Regions from separate parts of the Micromonospora sp. CNZ297 genome, predicted to be linked through region 3. Evidence: riboswitches for the same ligand, from Rfam matches in the RefSeq annotation. Region 3 holds a riboswitch; each other region holds the start of a gene.

Region 1 (4,137 bases), on a different contig from region 3:
CACCCAGCGTCTCACCACGCTCGACCCCTCCTGACGGACACCCGACCGTGACCCGGCTGTCACCCATCGTTCAGTTGCATACATAGCGATGTGAACATACATTGGGCCTGGCCGGTACGGGGCAGGAAGGGTGTTGGCGTGGGCGCAGGTCATGACCACAGCGGCGCGGTGACCAACGCGGCGCACCGCCACCGGGGCCGCCTCTGGGCCGCCTTCGCGCTGCTCGCCGCCCTGATGGTGGTCGAGGCGGTGGCCGCCTTCACGACCGGCTCGCTGGCGCTGCTCTCCGACGCCGGGCACATGTTCACCGACGTCCTCGGCATCGGCATGGCCCTCGCGGCGATCACCGCGACCCGCCGCGCCGGCACCGACCCGCAGCGCACGTTCGGGCTCTACCGGCTGGAGGTGCTCGCCGCCCTCGCCAACGCCGTGCTGCTCGGCGCCGTCGCCATCTACGTCCTGGTCGAGGCGGTACGCCGGTTCGGCGAGCCGCCGGAGGTGCTGGCCGGCCCGATGCTCGTGGTGGCGGTGCTCGGCCTGCTCGCCAACATCGTCGCGTTCGCGCTGCTGCGCGCCGGGTCGAAGGAGAGCATCAACCTGCGCGGGGCGTACCTGGAGGTGCTCGGCGACCTGCTCGGCTCGCTCGGCGTGATCGCCGCCGCGTTGATCATCACGGTCACCGACTGGTGGTGGGCGGACCCGCTGGTCGCCGTCGGCATCGGCGTGTTCATCCTGCCGCGCACCTGGCGGCTCGGCCGGGCCGCGCTGCGCATCCTGGTGCAGGCCGCGCCGGAGCACCTGCAGGTCACCGCCGTGCACGACCGGCTGGCCGCCGTACCGGGCGTGGCCGAGGTGCACGACCTGCACGTCTGGACGCTCACCTCGGGCATGGAGGTGGCCTCGGCGCACCTGACCACCGATCCGGGCGTGGACCCGGGCGTGGTGCTGGCCGCCGCGCGGGCCGCCCTGCACGAGGACTTCTCCATCGATCACGCCACGTTGCAGGTCGAACCCGGAGCGTCGGCCGGAGTGTGCGGACAGACCGAGTGGTGATTAGGACACACTTAAATCACTGTGGCTAATGTAGTCTTATGCCGGTTTTGCCCCGCCTAGTGGCACTGCTCCACGGAGCCGCGCCCGGGCAGCGCCGGTAGTCTCGGTCGCGGCCGCACCCGCGGGCGCCACCCGGCCCCGGTGGGGCGGCCGTCGCCTAATCGTCCGCAGGGACGAGCCGGGGAACCACGTACGTGGGGTGCATCCGCGTCAGCGGTAGGGATCTTCCGTCCCGAACCCGTCAGCTAACCCGGTCGGCGTTGACGGAAGGACGTGTGAATGCCCCCAGTGGCACCTGTACGACGGACGGCCGCCCGGTTGGCGGCCCTGCTCGTCGCGACGCTGACCCTCGGCGTCGCGACCGTTCCGGTCTCCCCCGCCTCGGCGGCGCCGGTGACCGGCCTGCTCGCCGCAGCGCCCGGCGACGACGAGGGTGGCACGCCCGAACTGCGTGCCCAGCTCGACGCGGCCAGCAAGGGCTGGCTGGAGGCGAAAGCCGCGCTGAACCGGTCGGTGAGCCGCCAGAAGCAGCTGAACGAACAACTCAAGACGGTCGGCGCCGAGCTGGCCGTACGCGACGCCAAGGTCGGCGAGATCGCCGCCGTGGCGTACCGCAACGGCCGTCTGGGGACCGCCGGGGCGCTGCTCGGCAGCAGCAGCCCGGAGGGCTTCATGGACCGGGCCGCCGCGCTGGAGCAGGTCGCCGCGCACGAGGACCGTACGCTGCGCGACCTGATCACCACCCGGGACGAGGCCACCCGCACCCGCGCCCAGCTCGACGGAGAGATCCGCGAGCAGCGCAAGCAGGTGACGGTGATGGCCAAGCGCAAGGAGCAGGCCGAGCGCGCCCTGGAGGTGGCGAACGACCGGGCCTCGCGCAGCAGCAGCGGCGGTGGCAGCGTCCAGGGCACCTCCAGCAAGAACGCGAAGCCGGCACCGCGCAACTCGGACGGCTCCTGGCCGTCGGAGTCGTGCAGCGTCAACGACCCGACCCCGGCGAACGGCTGCATCACCCCGCGCACGCTGCACGCGCTGCAACAGGCCAAGGCGGCGGGCTTCACCCGGTACGTCTCGTGCCACCGGCCCAGCGGCTCTGGTGAGCACCCGAAGGGGCGGGCCTGCGACTTCGCCGCGCAGAAGAACGGCTTCGGCGGCGTGGCCACCGGCGGTGACCGGACGTACGGCAACAACCTGGCCGCGTACTTCGTGCGCAACGCCGACCCGCTCGCCGTGCTCTACGTGATCTGGTTCAAGCAGATCTGGCTGCCCAGCAGCGGGTGGAAGTCGTACAGCGGCGGCAACGGCGACCCGTCCAGCGACCACACCAACCACGTGCACCTGTCGGTGTACTGAGCGCGCCCCGAGAGGGCCGGCCGGATCAGGCCGGCCGGCCCTCCAGGGTCGCTCCGAGACGAGCCGCCAGGCCCAGGTGAGCCGCCCGGGCCTGGCGGAACGCGTACCCGAACAGTGGCGCCGGAGCGGTGAGCGTGATCTCCACGTCGATGCGTACCGTGCCGTCCGGCTCGTCGCGCAGCCGGGTGTGGTTGCGGACCGTCGTCGCGGGCTGCTGACGCGCCACTGTGACGACCTCGTCCTCGCCGGCGATCAGCACGTCCGCCTGGTACGTGACCGGGAAGTGCAGCGGGCCGAGTTGCAGCCGGTCGGTGATCGCGTAGCTGGCCAGCGCGCCCGGCCGGGCCGGCAGCTTCCGGACCCGGACGATCAGCGGATGCAGCTCGCCCTGGCGACTCAGGTCACCCAGTAGCGCCACCGCTTCGGCCCGGGTGCACCGGGCCTGCACGGTGTAGCTGAAGCTGTCGCTGCTCTGCAAGCGGGCCCCCTCGCCGTCGTGCGTCGCGACGATCGTCCCGTACCGACGCCGGACTGGCAACGGGTAGAAAGTCCCCTGGCTGCAGGGGGTGTGAACGGCGCGCTCAGGCGCCGGGCAGCACCTCGGGGGTGTCGTCGGCGAACCACGGCTCGGGCGCGCCGAACAGGCCGAGCAGGCCGGTCACCCAGAGCTGCCGGTGCACGAACCGGCTCGGCTCGGTGACCACGAGCTTGACGCCGCTGACCTCGCAGGTCTGGAAGCCGGCGACCATGGCGCTGATGCCGACCGAGTCGATGAACGTGACGAGCCGCATGTTCAGCTCGATTCGCGAGGGACGGCCCTTGGCGAGCACTTCGGCGATCGCTTCCCGCACCTCGTACGCGGTGTCGACGTCGATCTCCCCACGGGGCGCGATCTGGACGACACCACCCGGCCGCACCGACTTCACGATCGACAGGCTCACGCGAGCACCTCCACTCGCCCATGACGGGCGCCTCATCAGTACGCGGGCCGCGACCGAGAGTATTCCTCCAACGGCCCGGTCGCCACCCCCCGGGATGAGCAATTCGCGAACTGGGCACACCTGGGCGTACCCAATCCGGACCTCCGGGTTCCAGTTTCCCCTGTATGGCGGGTCGCGGCCAACCGTGCGACCGGGCGGGCCCGCCGATCCGCCGACCAGGGTAGCGGGCGCACGCACGTCCCGTGGGCACCGGTCCCGGCGCGTTCGGGTGGTTCGTCCCGTTCGCTGCTCACGGCCGGGAACCACGGCGTGGTTTGCCACGCGCCCCGGTGGGGCACTGCCCGAGACAGTGAACCCGCCGGATGGACACCGGAGTCCGAAGTGGCCGCCGGCCTTCGGCACCCGAGGAGGTAGAACGATGTTCGGATCCAACCTGCTGGACCGCCGGGGCAAGGCCGAGCGGGTCGCCGACCAGGCGTGGCAGAACCTGCTCTCCGCCGCCGGTTCCGCCGGTGACAGCGTGCGCGACGCCACCCGGACCGCCCGCCGCAGCTCCTCCGGCCTGGCCGACGACGCCACCGACCTGGTCGGCTCCGCCGCCGACGAGGCACGCCGCCGGGCGTCCCTCGCCTTCGACGCGCTCGCCGGCCGCCGGCCCGCCCTGCCCTGGACGCTGCTGATCGCGGCGGCGCTGGCGGGCGCGGCGATCGGCTGGGCCGCCGGCACCGCGGCGCGCGCCGCCGGCAGCCGGGACCGGGCCGCGGACGAGATCGAGTTCGTGGACGTGGAC
Region 2 (4,137 bases), on a different contig from region 3:
CGGGACTGCCCGCCGCTACCTGTTCACCGGCCTGCTGCGCTGCGCACCATGCGGCCGAAGACTGGAATCCCACTGGATCAACCAGCGTCCGGGCTACCGATGCCGCCAAGGCCACACCAGCACCCAACAGCCCACCAACGGCCGACGCAAGATGCTCTACCTCAGGGAAGACCACATCATCGCGCGACTGATGGGACATCCCGGCCTCGCCAGCGACGCCCAGAACCCGCATGACCTGGCCGCGCTCCTGCACAGAAACAAGATCAGCATCATCTGCGATCAGGAACGATGTACACCGACCACAGGAGCCTCAGGCAAGTGAGCCCGTTCAACCCATGATCAATATGTGGAGATGTTGTGTCCGAGGGATTCGGACACAAAGTCACGGCACCCATGCTCAGCATGGGTGCTCATGCCGTAATCCTATAGCAGCGAGCGGCACTATGGAGTTTCCCGTGTCGGCGTCATGCCGTTATCGGTGACGCACCAAAGTCCACAGAGGGGCTGGTTCGGATTTCGCGCCGGCGGCCCCGGCCTGGCCAACCCACCCGGCATGCTGGACCTGTACGTGTTCGCCCCTGCCCGCCGCGTCGGGCGGCACCTAACCTGACCGCACAAGATGATCGGCTGAGCCATACCAGAGGGCGCACGACGTGCCGTCCTGCCTGCTACTGGGCGCGAACCGAAAGGCGACGGGCACCGGCTCGAACGAGCCGGTGCCCGAGGGCCGGAGATGGGATCAGGCGGAGTAGCCGCGGGTGGCCATCCAGTTCGCCAGGTCGATGGTGGTCATCCAGTAGGCGGCCATGTTCGGGTCGGCGGAGTCGGCGATCCGCACCGTCCGGCCGTCGTCCTTATATCCGACCACGGCGATGTAGTGGCCGCCGGGGAAGGAGTGCCAGCCGCCGTCTGTATCGGTCGCGGAGCCGACGGTGTTGGCGACCACGGCACGGCCGTCGGTGATGGCGGTGACCACGTCGGCCTGGAGCTGGTCGATCTGCGCCGGCGTCGCGGCCTGGCCCGGGATCATGTGCGTCCGGTACGGGTTGCCCTTGACCATCTGGTTGAGCCCGCGAGTGGTGTCCTCCGCCGAGTTGGTGCCGTTCTCGCCAGCGTTCAGCGGGGCGACCATCGCGTCCTGGGTGGTCTCGACGCCGCTCGCGCTGAGCGCGTTGCGCACAGCGGCCGGGCCGCAGTTCCAGTAGGCAGTCTGCGCCTCGTAGGTGTGGTCGAGGACCTTGGTCGACGGAGGCTTCGGCCTCGCCTTCTTGGTCACGTCCGGGTCGGTCGTGGCCCTGTCCTTCGCTGACGGCGACGGCTCGGCGGCGACGCGAGCCTCGCCGCGGGTGGCGACATCACCGAGCCGCGGAGCCAGCCCGGCGGCGGTGTTCCCCTGGCGGACGGGCGCGTTGTGATCGGTGGCGGCCAGCGCCGTGCCGACGCCGCTGGCGAGCACGAGCGCCGCGGCGGAGCCGGCGATGATCTTGTACGGGCGCTCGGTCACAAGACGCCGCAGCTGACGCTTCATGTGGTGCTTCATGTGTTCCTCCACGGGCTGGAGCGGCACAGGCCGGCCCGACGCGCGGAGGAACTCACGCACGTTGTGACTGGGCGGGGTGCCGCGGGGATGGGGAGCGCCCGGTGGGCCGGGCTGGGGGGCAGTTGCCGGGACTCACAGTCAGGCGAGTGTCGGCACCGCGATGCCGTGGAGGCGTGGGGAGTATCGGGAGGTGTTTCGCACGAGGCTGGCACTCCTTCCGTGGCCGCCTACCGGGTTAGCTGACGGATTCGGGCGGGAAGTACGCCCTACCGCGGGCCGTGGCTCGCGGATTCACCCCGGTGTTGCCTGGGTCCCCGGTTCATGAGATCACGATTAGGCGGGTCGGAGCGGCGTCGCCACTTGCGATCGGAAACCGCACCGGACGCGCCGACATTACCGGTGGGTACGTCGTATGCCAAGGGCTCCCACCTGCATAAGCCTCGAACATCGCTACTCTGATCGGAACCTCCAGTTACTCATGCCACTCAATGGGACGAGCAGTTATAGCGGAACCCTCGGGACGTAACCGGACATCGGAATGCTGTTGGCGCTCAATTGCTTGGCCGATCGCCGCATACTCACCCGAATGGCCGTTTCCTGGGCGGCCGTACGTAGCCCCACACCAATTTCAGTCACAATTCAGCAAACCCGGGCCGGCAGCAGCGGCGGTAGTGGTGGTACGGGCCGAGGCCGCGCGCAGACACAAGTCAGTGCGAGCTCCCCGTTACCGCACAGGCGTTCATGGAGATGAAGTTGGCGGCGCTCGTGACACCCGGCAGTCAGCCCGCGCAGACCGCGGGTAGCTCGACGTTCGAATGTCGACGTGGCTTCGACGAAAATCAACCCAATCCCGGCGGGCGGCGTAAGGCCGGATCGCCGCCCTGCCGACGGTTGGGCGCGCGCCGCGCGAAGCAAGTGGGAACCGCGTACGAGAGCATGATCGTCGCGCTGATCGCGGTGGCCCGCTTCAAAATCCGTCACCGCGGGGCCACAGAGCGACCCGACCACGGCTGACCGGGACCGCGGCAATGCCTCGCACCACTCCCGGCGCAGTCCGTCGCCGTTGCGAGTCGGCGATGCCACCATGCTGGCGCTCTCCCCCAACCTGACTTTCTGGATCGTCGAAGCTGACCCGCCCCTACTAAGGGCGGGTAGTAGTTGACCTAGGATGGCGACCGCACCACGTGGGAGCGATGTGTGGGCACCGGCCCGCGCCTCCTTGGCGGAAGGATCAACAGTGCCTTTCCAGCGGCGTCGCCGGGCGGCCTGACCTTGCTTGCTGCATCGCCGGGTCTCGCATGTCCTCAGTCGCCAGCACGTCGCGCCGCGCGCTGGGCAATTCGGGTGTGGCTGGCGCTGTTTCCCGCCCTCATCGTGGCCCTCGGGTTCGCTTCCCCTGCGGCCGCACATTTCAAGCTGCTCCGGGCCGTTCCGGCCGACGGCGCGCGGATCGACGGCGCCGTCCAGGAGATCCGGCTGACGCTCAGCGCCGCCGGCACGCCCACAGGAGCGGGATTCAAGCTTTCCGACGGCAACGGCATCGGCCTACCGGCCGCCAGCCACACGCCCGACGGAGGCCGAACGTGGCTGGTCCACCCGACCGCTCGCCTGACCACCGGCACGTTCAAGCTGCGATGGAGCGTCGCGGCCCCGGACGCCCACCCCCTGACGGGTGTCATCACGTTTACGGTGGCCTCGCCTCCCCCGACGCCCGGAACGGCCGCTAAACCCCAGGCAACAGCCAGCCCGCACGGACATGCCGGCCATGGTGGGCCAGGTGTGCCCCCGGCTTCGCCGTCGGCACACGCGGGAGGACACGCTGTTGGCCACACCGCCGACGCGGAACAGGCGCCGGTGCGGTTTGTCGGCGCCGTCGGGCGTTGGCTTTCCTACGGGGCGATCCTGCTCGGTGTCGGTGGTCTTGTCTTCGCGTTGACCACACTGGTCGGCACACGCAGTGACATCCGGGTGGTGCAGATCTGGGTGCGGACGGCGGGGCTGGCGGTGGCGGCTGGAGCGGCCTTTGAGCTGGTTGCACTCGCGGCGGTCTTCAGCGAGCAGGGCACCTTCGCCTCGGCGGCCAGCGCCTCGTCGGTGACCGCCCTCAGCCAGACACCGGTGGCCGCCGGCCTGGTCCTGCGACTCACCGGTGCGGCCGGTCTGCTCGTGTCCGGTTCACTCGAAGCGGCGCTGATTCGGGGCCGGCACGCGGTCGGGCGTCACTCCGTTCCGACCGTCGCAGCGATACCCACCGACTCCCGGAACCTGGTGACGGCTGCCGCCGTCAGCGCGGCCGGCGACGGCGTTCAGCGGGTGCGAGCGCGACCGGTGCGGCCTGTGCTCATGGCGGTCACCGTGGCACTGCTGCTGGGTTCCTTTCTGGTCGATGGGCACACCGTCACCGCGGAACCTCGGGCCGTCGTCGTGGCGGCCGATTTCGCCCACACCATTGCCGCCGCGGTGTGGGTCGGCGGAGTTCTTCTCCTGGCTGCCCTGTTGCTGAGCCGCGCCCGCCTCGGCGTACCGACGGGTGCCGCCGAAATGGCGGTGCGATTCTCCATACCGGCCACCGCCGCGGTAGCGCTCACGGGTGTCGC
Region 3 (4,137 bases):
ACCAGGACAGCGCCGACAGCACGTTCAGGATCGTGCCGCCGCCGTTGGCCACGATCTGCGGCGCGAACGCCCGTACCACCGACAGCGTGCCGAGGTAGTGCGTCTCCATCTCCAGCCGGATCTGCGCGAGGTCGCCGTCGAGCAGGTCGGTGCCGGTGCTCACGCCGGCGCTGTTGACCAGCAGCGTCACGTCCCCGGCCCGCTGCGCGGCGGCGGCCACCGACTCGGGGTCGGTGATGTCGAGGCGTACCGGGGTGACTCCGGGCAGGTCCACGGTGTCCGGGTTGCGGGCGCCGGCCCAGACGGTGGCGCCGCGTGCGACGAGTTCGGCGGCCAGGTGCCGGCCGAAGCCGCGGTTGGCGCCGGTGACCAGGGCGGTGCTTCCAGCGATCTTCATGTCTCGCTCCGAGGTGTGGGGAAGGGAGGGGTCAGGCGGACAGCAGGCCCGGACCGGGCAGGACGGCCAGCTCGCCGGGGGGTACGTCGTGCCCCGCGCCGCAGCGCAGCCGGGCGTGCACCGCGGCGCCGCACTCCTCGTGGGCCACCCGCACCGCCGGGCCCGCCTCGTCGGCGGCGTACGTGTCGCCCCACTGCCGCAGCGCGACGAGCACCGGGATCAGGTCGCTTCCCTTCGCAGTGAGCACGTACTCGTCGCGGGTGCGCTGCCCGGGCTCCCGGTAGGGACGCCGGTCGAGCAGCCCGTCGGCGACGAGCTGCTTGAGGCGTGCGGCGGCCACCGGCTCGCTGACGCCGACCCGCCGGGCGAAGTCGTCGAAGCGGCGGGTGCCGAACGACGCCTCCCGCAGCAGGAGCAGCGTGGTGCGGTTGCCGACCACCTCCAGCGCCCGGGCGATCGAGCAGTTGGCGGTGGACCAGGAGTCACGCTGCGCAAGGAGGTCCGTCATGGCGTCGACGGTACCCCCTGACTTAAGAAAGCAGAAGTCAGCTACCTCACAGCTGGCCGGGGAAGAACCCGTGCCGGGCCAGCGGCTCGACGATCTGGTGCTCCTCGTACGACAGGTGCGACAGCAGCGTGTCGGTGAGCAGGTCCACCGCCTCCTGGAGCTGCGTGAAGTCGCCGGGCCGCCGGACCAGCTCCACGAGCGCCCGGTCGACGCTCTCCACCACCCCGTGGATCACCACGTGCTCCTCCTCGAGGCGGTCCAGCACCGCGGCCAGCCCGGCCTCTGAGCGGCGCAGGTGCGGGAAGACCGAGGCGTCCTCCAGCCCGTGGTGCTGGGTGACCATCGTGCAGTAGGCCGCGCAGTACGCCCCGAGCGTCCAGTTGTTCTGCCGCATGGTCATCTCGTTGAGCGCGGCCCGCGCCCGGCCCGGCGAGACCGAGCCCTGCTTGACCTGTTCCAGCAGGTCGCGCACCTGGGCCAGCTCCTGGCGCAGATGGTCGTGCACGTCCACCAGGTGCTGCCCGGCGGCCTGTCCCCGGGCCGGGTAGACGTGTCCGGCCGGCGGCGGCGGGGCGCTCGGGCGGGTGGACTCGTCCCACGGGCGGCGCGCGCTCAGGCGTACCCCCGGGTCGGGGGTGGGGGTGACGCCGAGCGTGCTCGGGCCGCCGGCGGTGGTCGGCTCGTCGGCGGCCTCCCGGGCGCCGCCGGCGGGCGTGGCGCGCTCGGCGGCGACCAGTTCCCGGACCGCGGGGGCCACCTCCTGGCCGAAGATCTGGATCGCGCGCGGCTCGTCGCTGCCGAGGATGAACGTGGTGATGCCGTGCTCCAGGGTGAGCCCGGCCAGTTCCTCCACCCACTGCTCCGGCGGCCCGGTCAGGAAACCGGCCGACGAGCGGGCGAACGTGCCGGTCACGTTGAGCATGCGGCGGATCGCGGCCGGGTCGCGCCCGGCGGCCCGGGCGCCCTCGTCCACGAGCGCGTTCAGGGCGGGCAGCTCGTCGGGGCCCTTGGGCAGGTACGACAGGGACGGCAGCCAGCCGTCCGCGGCGCGGCCCACCAGGCGCAGCATGCGCGGCTTGTAGGCGCCGACCCAGATGCCGACCGGATGCGCGGGCGCCGGGCCGCGCTTGGCGCCGACCACCCGGTAGTGCTCGCCGTCGACACGGATCATGCCGCGGCTGCCGGTGTCCCAGACCTCGCGGATCACCCGGATCGCCTCGTCGAGGGCGTCGACGGCGGCGCCGGGGGACAGGCGCCGCCCGCCCGCCGCCTCGATCGCGTCCCAGAACGCGCCCGCGCCGAGTCCCAGCTCGACCCGGCCGCCGGTGAGCAGATCCAGGCTGGCGACGCTGCGGGCCAGTACCACCGGCTGGCGCAACGGCAGGTTGAGGACGTTTCCGGCCAGGCGGATGCGTTCGGTCGCCGCGGCCACGTAGGACATCAGCGTCCAGGTGTCCAGGAAGCCCGGCTGGTAGGGATGGTCCTGGAACGTGACCAGGTCCAGCCCGACCTGCTCGCACAGCCGGGCCAGCGCCACGACCTGGTCGGGCTGCCCGGCGGCGGGGGTGATGAAGCCGCCGAAGGTCAGCTCGTGTCCGTGATCGGTCATCCGTCAAGCCCTCCCGTGATCTTGCCTGGCCCTGCCACCGTAGCGCCGCCGCCGGTAGCCCGGCCGGGTGAAGAGCGTCACAAGAAGTGGACGATTGTCACAAATCGCTCCTAGCGTCGGTTTCGTTCGCAGACGCGGACACCGCGGGCCGGAAACGCCAAATCCCGCCGCCGTCCCCGGTAACCGGACCTCGCGCGGGAGCGGGGGAACCACACGTTCCACGGTGCATCGTCACCTCGGGGTGAAGCCGCCACCGGCGGCCGGGCTCCTCGGCCCGAACCCGACAGCTCACCTCGTCGGCGTGGAGGAATCCACATGGCAACTGAATACTCTGCCCGAAGCCGCCGTACCGCCCTCGGAGCGGTCCTGGCCGGCGCCGCCGTCGGCGCCGCGACCCTGTTCGGCCCGGCCGCTCCGGCCAGCGCGGGCGTCAACTGGGACGCGGTCGCGCGCTGCGAGTCGGGCGGCAACTGGAAGATCAACACCGGTAACGGCTACTACGGCGGGCTCCAGTTCTCCCGCGCCACCTGGAACGGCTACGGCGGCAAGAAGTACGCCGCGCGCGCAGACCTGGCCAGCCGGTCCGAGCAGATCGCCGTCGCGGAGAAGGTGCGGCGCGGCCAGGGCATCGGCGCGTGGCCGGTCTGCGGCAAGAAGGGCGGCTCGGCGAGCGCGGCGACCCGGTCCGAGCGGGCCACCACAAAGGCGGCCCCGAAGCGGGCCGCCACGCGCAAGGCCGCGCCGGAGCGGGCGGCCACCCGCAGGGCCGCGCCCGAGCGCGCCACGACGACGGTGGCGCCGCAGCCGTCGTCCGGCGCCGGGACGTACCTGGTCCGGCGTGGGGACACGCTGTCGGAGATCGCCGTGACGCAGCGCGTCGACGGCGGCTGGCGCGCCCTGCACGAGCGCAACCGCGCAGTGGTCGGCGACGACCCCGGCCTGATCTTCCCCGGTCAGCGGCTGCGGCTGCGCTGACAGCGGTCCGAGAACGCCCGGCCGGGTCGCCCCGGCCGGGCGTTCGCCCCGTCCGCGACACGCCGCGTCGACGGTGTCCGGCCTGCTCCCGGCGTCCGGGAGACGGTCCGCGACGGCGGTGACCGCGATTCGTCGGAGCCGGTTGCTAGTGTCACGATGCTCGGCTAAGACGTGAAGAAAGCGCGGATATGACCAACGACCCGTTCTCGGCGGCCGCGAGCATCGACGAGCTGCTGACCCGCACGCAGCAGGCGCTCACCGCGATGCGCTCCCGGGCCTCGGCGCACGCCGACGGCGAGCCCGGCGACCTGCTGCGCGCCGAGGGCACGGCCGCCGGCGGCCGGGTCCGCGCGGTCGCCGTCCAGGGTGGCCGGCTGGATTCCGTGACGATCGACCCGGAGCTGGCCGGCGAGCCCCTCGACGTCCTCTGCGGACACTTCGTCACCGCCGCCAACGCCGCGCTGTCCGAGCTGGACGCCCGGGTCAGCGCGTCGGCGCGGGCCGACGCCGACGCGCTCGCCGCCCGGCTCGGCAGCATGGGCGACCAGGCCGAGCTGTTCGGCCGCGCGATGCACGAGGCGGCCGCGCGGATCCACCGCGACCGCGGCACCGCGTCCCAGGGCGCGCGCCGGGCCTGACACGGCGAAA
Region 4 (4,137 bases), on a different contig from region 3:
TGCTCGTCATGGTCACAGTGCTGCGGCTGACCGGGCACTGGGGGACCGGGCTGCCCGGCTGGCGCGGCCCGGTCGCGGTGCTCGGCTTCCTGGTGGTCACGCTCGCGCTGGCCGCCGCGCTCCACCGCTGGGTGGAGACACCGATGATGCGCCTGCTCGGCCCGTCCCGCCGGGCCCGCGCGGCGTCGCGCGCACCGGCCGTGCCGGCTCCGCGCGAGCCCGCCGAGGCCGCCACCAGCCCGGCCGCCGACGGCGGCGCGAGGCCCGTCACCGGTCCGGCCGAGGACATCGAGTACGCCGGGCGGCGTCGCCCGGACTGACACGCGCACACGTCCGCCTGTCGATCCGCGACACGCCGTGCGGCGGTGCGTTCGTGGGGGATCGGCGGTAATTTGTACCCGTGCTTCCGATCGCGCTCACCTGCCCCGTGTGGTGGGTGGCGCGCTGGACCGCCCGGATGCTCGCCAGTCTCGCCGTGGTCGTCGCCTGTTCGTTCGGCGCCGCCACGCTGCCGGCCGGTGTCGCCGCTGCCGCCCCGGCTCCGGCGGTCGCCGCCTCGACGTACACGGTCACCGGCGCCTCGACCGCGACGCGGCCGGAGGCCGACCGCGTGGCCGAGCGGCAGGCCGCTCCCGCCGGGGTTCCGGCGCCCGCGCCCCGGGCGGCCGCCCCGGCCGTCGTGGAGCCGGTCCCGGCCGGACGGGCCGTCGCACCGGCCGGCCCGCGGGCACCGCCCGCCCGCTGACCCGCTCACGGGCCGCGCCCGTTCTCCGCACCCACCGCACGTCATCCCCGCACCCGCCCCGGCGGCTCTTCACCGGCCCGCCCCGGCGAGGTCGTGCGGGTCCTCCCGCCAGGTCCTTCCCGTGAGGTGCCGACCATGTCGCAGACCGCTCTGTACCACTTCCTCACCTCCGTGCCCGAGGCCGCCGCCATCTGGTCCTTCCTCCTGCTGCTCGCCTTGGGCCTGCTCGCCGCGCTCGTCGCCCGGCCCGAACGCAACCCCGCGCCGGAGACCGCACCCGAGCCGCCCGACGCCGACGCCGCCCGCCGCGACGACCTGATCCGGTACGCCGAGGAGGTGGCGGTTGCCGCCGCCGGGGCTGCCCAGACGGCCCGTCGCCGCCGGGAGCAGTGGCTGGCCGCGCAGGACGAGGCGGACCGGGCCTGGACCGCGTACGACGAGGCGGACGCCGCCGCCCGCCGCCTCGCCGGCGCCGCCGCGCTGGCCGCGCCGCGCACGCCACGAACCCCTGCGGAGTACGCGGCCCGGGAGCGCTGGCTGCGCCACGCCGCCATGACGGCGCACTGGCGGGGCGACCTCACCGCCCGTCAGCTCGCCGACGTGCTGGCGCGCCGCAACGGGTGGGATCCGCGCCGGCACCCGGCCGAGCAGGAGATCGTGCTGGCCCGCACCGTCAGGGACGGGCGCCGGGCCGGATGGGAGAGCGCCGCCGCGCGGGAGCGGGCGGCCTGGCGGGACGCGGAACTGGCCGCCGAGGCCGCCCGGACACTTGCCGCCGAGGCGTACGCGGCCACCGTGGCGCTGCGGCCCGCCCCGGCGTACCGGAGCGCGACGGCGAGCGCCCAGCCGGTGCCCGCGACGGTCCGTAACGCCCGCTGGCGCCCGGCCCGGGTCGGCTGAGACGGCTGTCTCGACCGAATCGTTACCCGGAACGTGGTGAGCCCGGTCACCCGGGCCGCCGAAACGGGCGCCGGGCGCAGAACGGGTCATCGAGGCGCGCAATTGCCGGCCGGGTGGTCGCCGTCTGTCCGCTTTCCGCCGCCGGGCGCCGTCGAAACTGCTTGTCCCATTGAGTGAAGTCAGTAACCGGGTGTTCCGAAATCCGTTACCACGGATCACGTTTACGCAGGTGGGAGCGCTTGGCAGGGGACATACCCACCGGTAGTGTCGGCGCGTCCGATGCGGTAATCGATCGCCGACGGCGACGCCGCACCGACCCGCCTAATCGTGTTCCACGAACCGGGGACCCATGAGCACCATCGGGGTGAATCCGCGAGCCACCGGCCCGCGGTAGGGCGTACTTCCCGCCCGAATCCGTCAGCTAACCCGGTCGGCGGCCACGGAAGGAGTACCCCGCGTGCCCACCCCTCGATCGTCCCCCCGCCTCCACGGCGAAGCGGTGCCCGCGCGCGCCTGACGCGCGACCGGCAACCGCCCCCTGGGCGCCCGGCATCACGGGCGTTCCCGATCCCCCGGCCATCCGGCCCCGCCAGCACGTGTGAGTTCCTCCGCGTGCCGGGCCGGCGTGTGCCGCTCACGCCCCGTGGAGGATTTCGTGAAGCACCACCTGAAGCGTCAGCTGCGACGGATCGTCACCGAACGCCCGTACCAGATCATCGCCGGATCGGCCGCCGCGCTCGTGCTGGCCGCCGGCGCCGGCACCGTCGCCACCGCCGGCGACGACGCCCCGGTCCAGGAGAACACCGCCGCGGTCGCCGACCTCGGCGCCGCCCGCCTCGGCGAGCAGCCCGCCAGCCGCAGCGAGGCCCGCATCGCCGTACCGCAGGCGTCGCCCAGCGCCTCCGCCTCGCCCAGCGCGTCGCCGAGCGCCTCCCCGTCGGCCAAGGTCACGGCCGACCCGGACACCACGCCCAAGGCCAAGCCGAAGCCGCCGTCGAGCAAGTCGCTCGACTACGACTACCAGGCCCAGATCAACTACTTCTACTGCGGCCCGGCCGCCGTGCGCAACGCGCTCAGCGCCGCCGGCGTCGAGCGCAGCCAGGACGCGCTCGCCGGCCCCCTCGGCACCACCGAGATGGGCACCAACTCGGCCGAGGACACCACTCGGGTGCTCAACCAGCAGGTCAAGGGCAACCCGTACCGGACCCGCATGATTCCCGGCTCGGCCACCCCGGCGCAGATGGACCGCCTCCAGGCCGACGTGGTCGAGGCGATCAGCAACGGCCGCGGGGTCGTCGCGAACGTCGCCGGTACGGCCACCGACACCAACGGCGGCTGGCACTCGTTCCCTGGTGGCCACTACGTCGCGGTGGTCGGCTACAAGGACGACGGCCGGACCGTACGGATCGCCGACTCGGCCGACCCGTCGCTGCCCTCGTACTGGATCACCACGATCGACCTGGCGCACTGGATCGCCAGCCGCGGCTACTCCGCCTGACCGTCCCGCACGCCCGAAGGCCGGCACCCCACCCGGGGTGCCGGCCTTCCCCGTCCCGCCCGGCCCTGGCGCGGCCCTGGCGCGGCCCTCACGCGGCCTTGGCGCGCGCCGATCTTGGACTTGTGGCGCCCAGTTTGTCCAGGCTCGCCCGCTATGGAAGGTGCCACAACTCCAAGATCGACGGTGAGGGGGGAGTGTGCGCGGCCGGAGCCAGGGCGAGGGGGCGCCAGGGGCGAGGGCGGCGCGGGGGCGAGGGCGGACCGGGGGCGGGGTGTGGGCGAGCCGGGGCGAGGGTGGGGCGGGTCGGCGGGTTCGGTCTCGCGTGTCCGGGGCGGGCGGTGGCAGACTGCGCCAATGGGCGATGCGACGGGGAAGCGGCACCTGATTCTCCTGCACGGCATGGGTGCCACAGGCGAGGTGTGGCTGCCCTGGGCGCCGCTGCTGGAACGCCGCTGGCCCGGCCGCTGGCTCGCCCCCGACCTGGCGGGTCACGGCTGGTCGCCGCCGCTCGACGGCTACTCGTTCGAGGCCCTGGCCCAGCGCGTGGTAGACGGGCTCGGCCCGGTCCGGCTCGGCCCCGAGGACCGGCTGGTGCTGCTCGGGCACTCGCTCGGCGGGGTGGTGGCGCTGGCGCTCACGGCCCGGCAGCGAGGGCTTCCGGTCGACGCGGTGGTCGGGCTCGGCATCAAGGCGGTCTGGTCCCCGGCCGAGCTGGCGAAGTCGGCGGAACTGGCCGCCCGGCCGGTCACCTGGTTCGCCACCCGTGACGAGGCGGCCCGCCGCTACCTGCGCGTGTCCGGGCTCGCCGGGCTGTTCGCCCCGGATCATCCGGTGGTGGAGGCGGGGCTGCGGCGGGAGGACGGCCGCTGGCGGCTCGCCATGGACCCGGCGGCGTTCGCGGTCGGGGAGCCCCGGCTGCCGGTGCTGCTGGCCGCCACCGATGTGCCGGTGCTGCTGGCCCGGGGCGAGCTGGACCCGATGGTGACCGACGCGC

The links. A riboswitch is a leader RNA that binds a small molecule or an ion and turns the genes downstream of it on or off. The one in region 3 is predicted to bind cyclic di-AMP.
Region 1: another riboswitch for cyclic di-AMP. It lies ahead of FB454_RS18295 (coiled-coil domain-containing protein); the one in region 3 lies ahead of FB454_RS22495 (transglycosylase family protein).
Region 2: another riboswitch for cyclic di-AMP. It lies ahead of FB454_RS20305 (C39 family peptidase); the one in region 3 lies ahead of FB454_RS22495 (transglycosylase family protein).
Region 4: another riboswitch for cyclic di-AMP. It lies ahead of FB454_RS07885 (C39 family peptidase); the one in region 3 lies ahead of FB454_RS22495 (transglycosylase family protein).

The regions. Positions count from the first base shown of each region.
Region 1 covers NZ_VISU01000009.1:189,933-194,069, reverse strand. The annotation lists gene FB454_RS18305 (AAA family ATPase) at 1-34, shown strand, start outside; gene FB454_RS18300 (cation diffusion facilitator family transporter) at 139-1,053, shown strand; cyclic di-AMP (ydaO/yuaA leader) riboswitch at 1,198-1,328, shown strand; gene FB454_RS18295 (coiled-coil domain-containing protein) at 1,333-2,406, shown strand; gene FB454_RS18290 (SRPBCC family protein) at 2,432-2,884, opposite strand; gene FB454_RS18285 (STAS domain-containing protein) at 2,988-3,347, opposite strand; gene FB454_RS18280 (hypothetical protein) at 3,766-4,137, shown strand, end outside.
Region 2 covers NZ_VISU01000011.1:127,192-131,328, reverse strand. The annotation lists gene FB454_RS35470 (recombinase zinc ribbon domain-containing protein) at 1-322, shown strand, start outside; gene FB454_RS20305 (C39 family peptidase) at 740-1,540, opposite strand; cyclic di-AMP (ydaO/yuaA leader) riboswitch at 1,750-1,890, opposite strand; gene FB454_RS20300 (hypothetical protein) at 2,282-2,554, shown strand; gene FB454_RS20295 (copper resistance CopC/CopD family protein) at 2,885-4,137, shown strand, end outside.
Region 3 covers NZ_VISU01000013.1:174,010-178,146, reverse strand. The annotation lists gene FB454_RS22510 (SDR family oxidoreductase) at 1-397, opposite strand, end outside; gene FB454_RS22505 (winged helix-turn-helix transcriptional regulator) at 429-905, opposite strand; gene FB454_RS22500 (LLM class flavin-dependent oxidoreductase) at 952-2,514, opposite strand; cyclic di-AMP (ydaO/yuaA leader) riboswitch at 2,673-2,831, shown strand; gene FB454_RS22495 (transglycosylase family protein) at 2,830-3,489, shown strand; gene FB454_RS22490 (YbaB/EbfC family nucleoid-associated protein) at 3,678-4,127, shown strand.
Region 4 covers NZ_VISU01000003.1:359,058-363,194, reverse strand. The annotation lists gene FB454_RS07900 (acyltransferase family protein) at 1-320, shown strand, start outside; gene FB454_RS07895 (hypothetical protein) at 401-745, shown strand; gene FB454_RS07890 (hypothetical protein) at 881-1,645, shown strand; cyclic di-AMP (ydaO/yuaA leader) riboswitch at 1,954-2,096, shown strand; gene FB454_RS07885 (C39 family peptidase) at 2,289-3,143, shown strand; gene FB454_RS07880 (alpha/beta fold hydrolase) at 3,498-4,137, shown strand, end outside.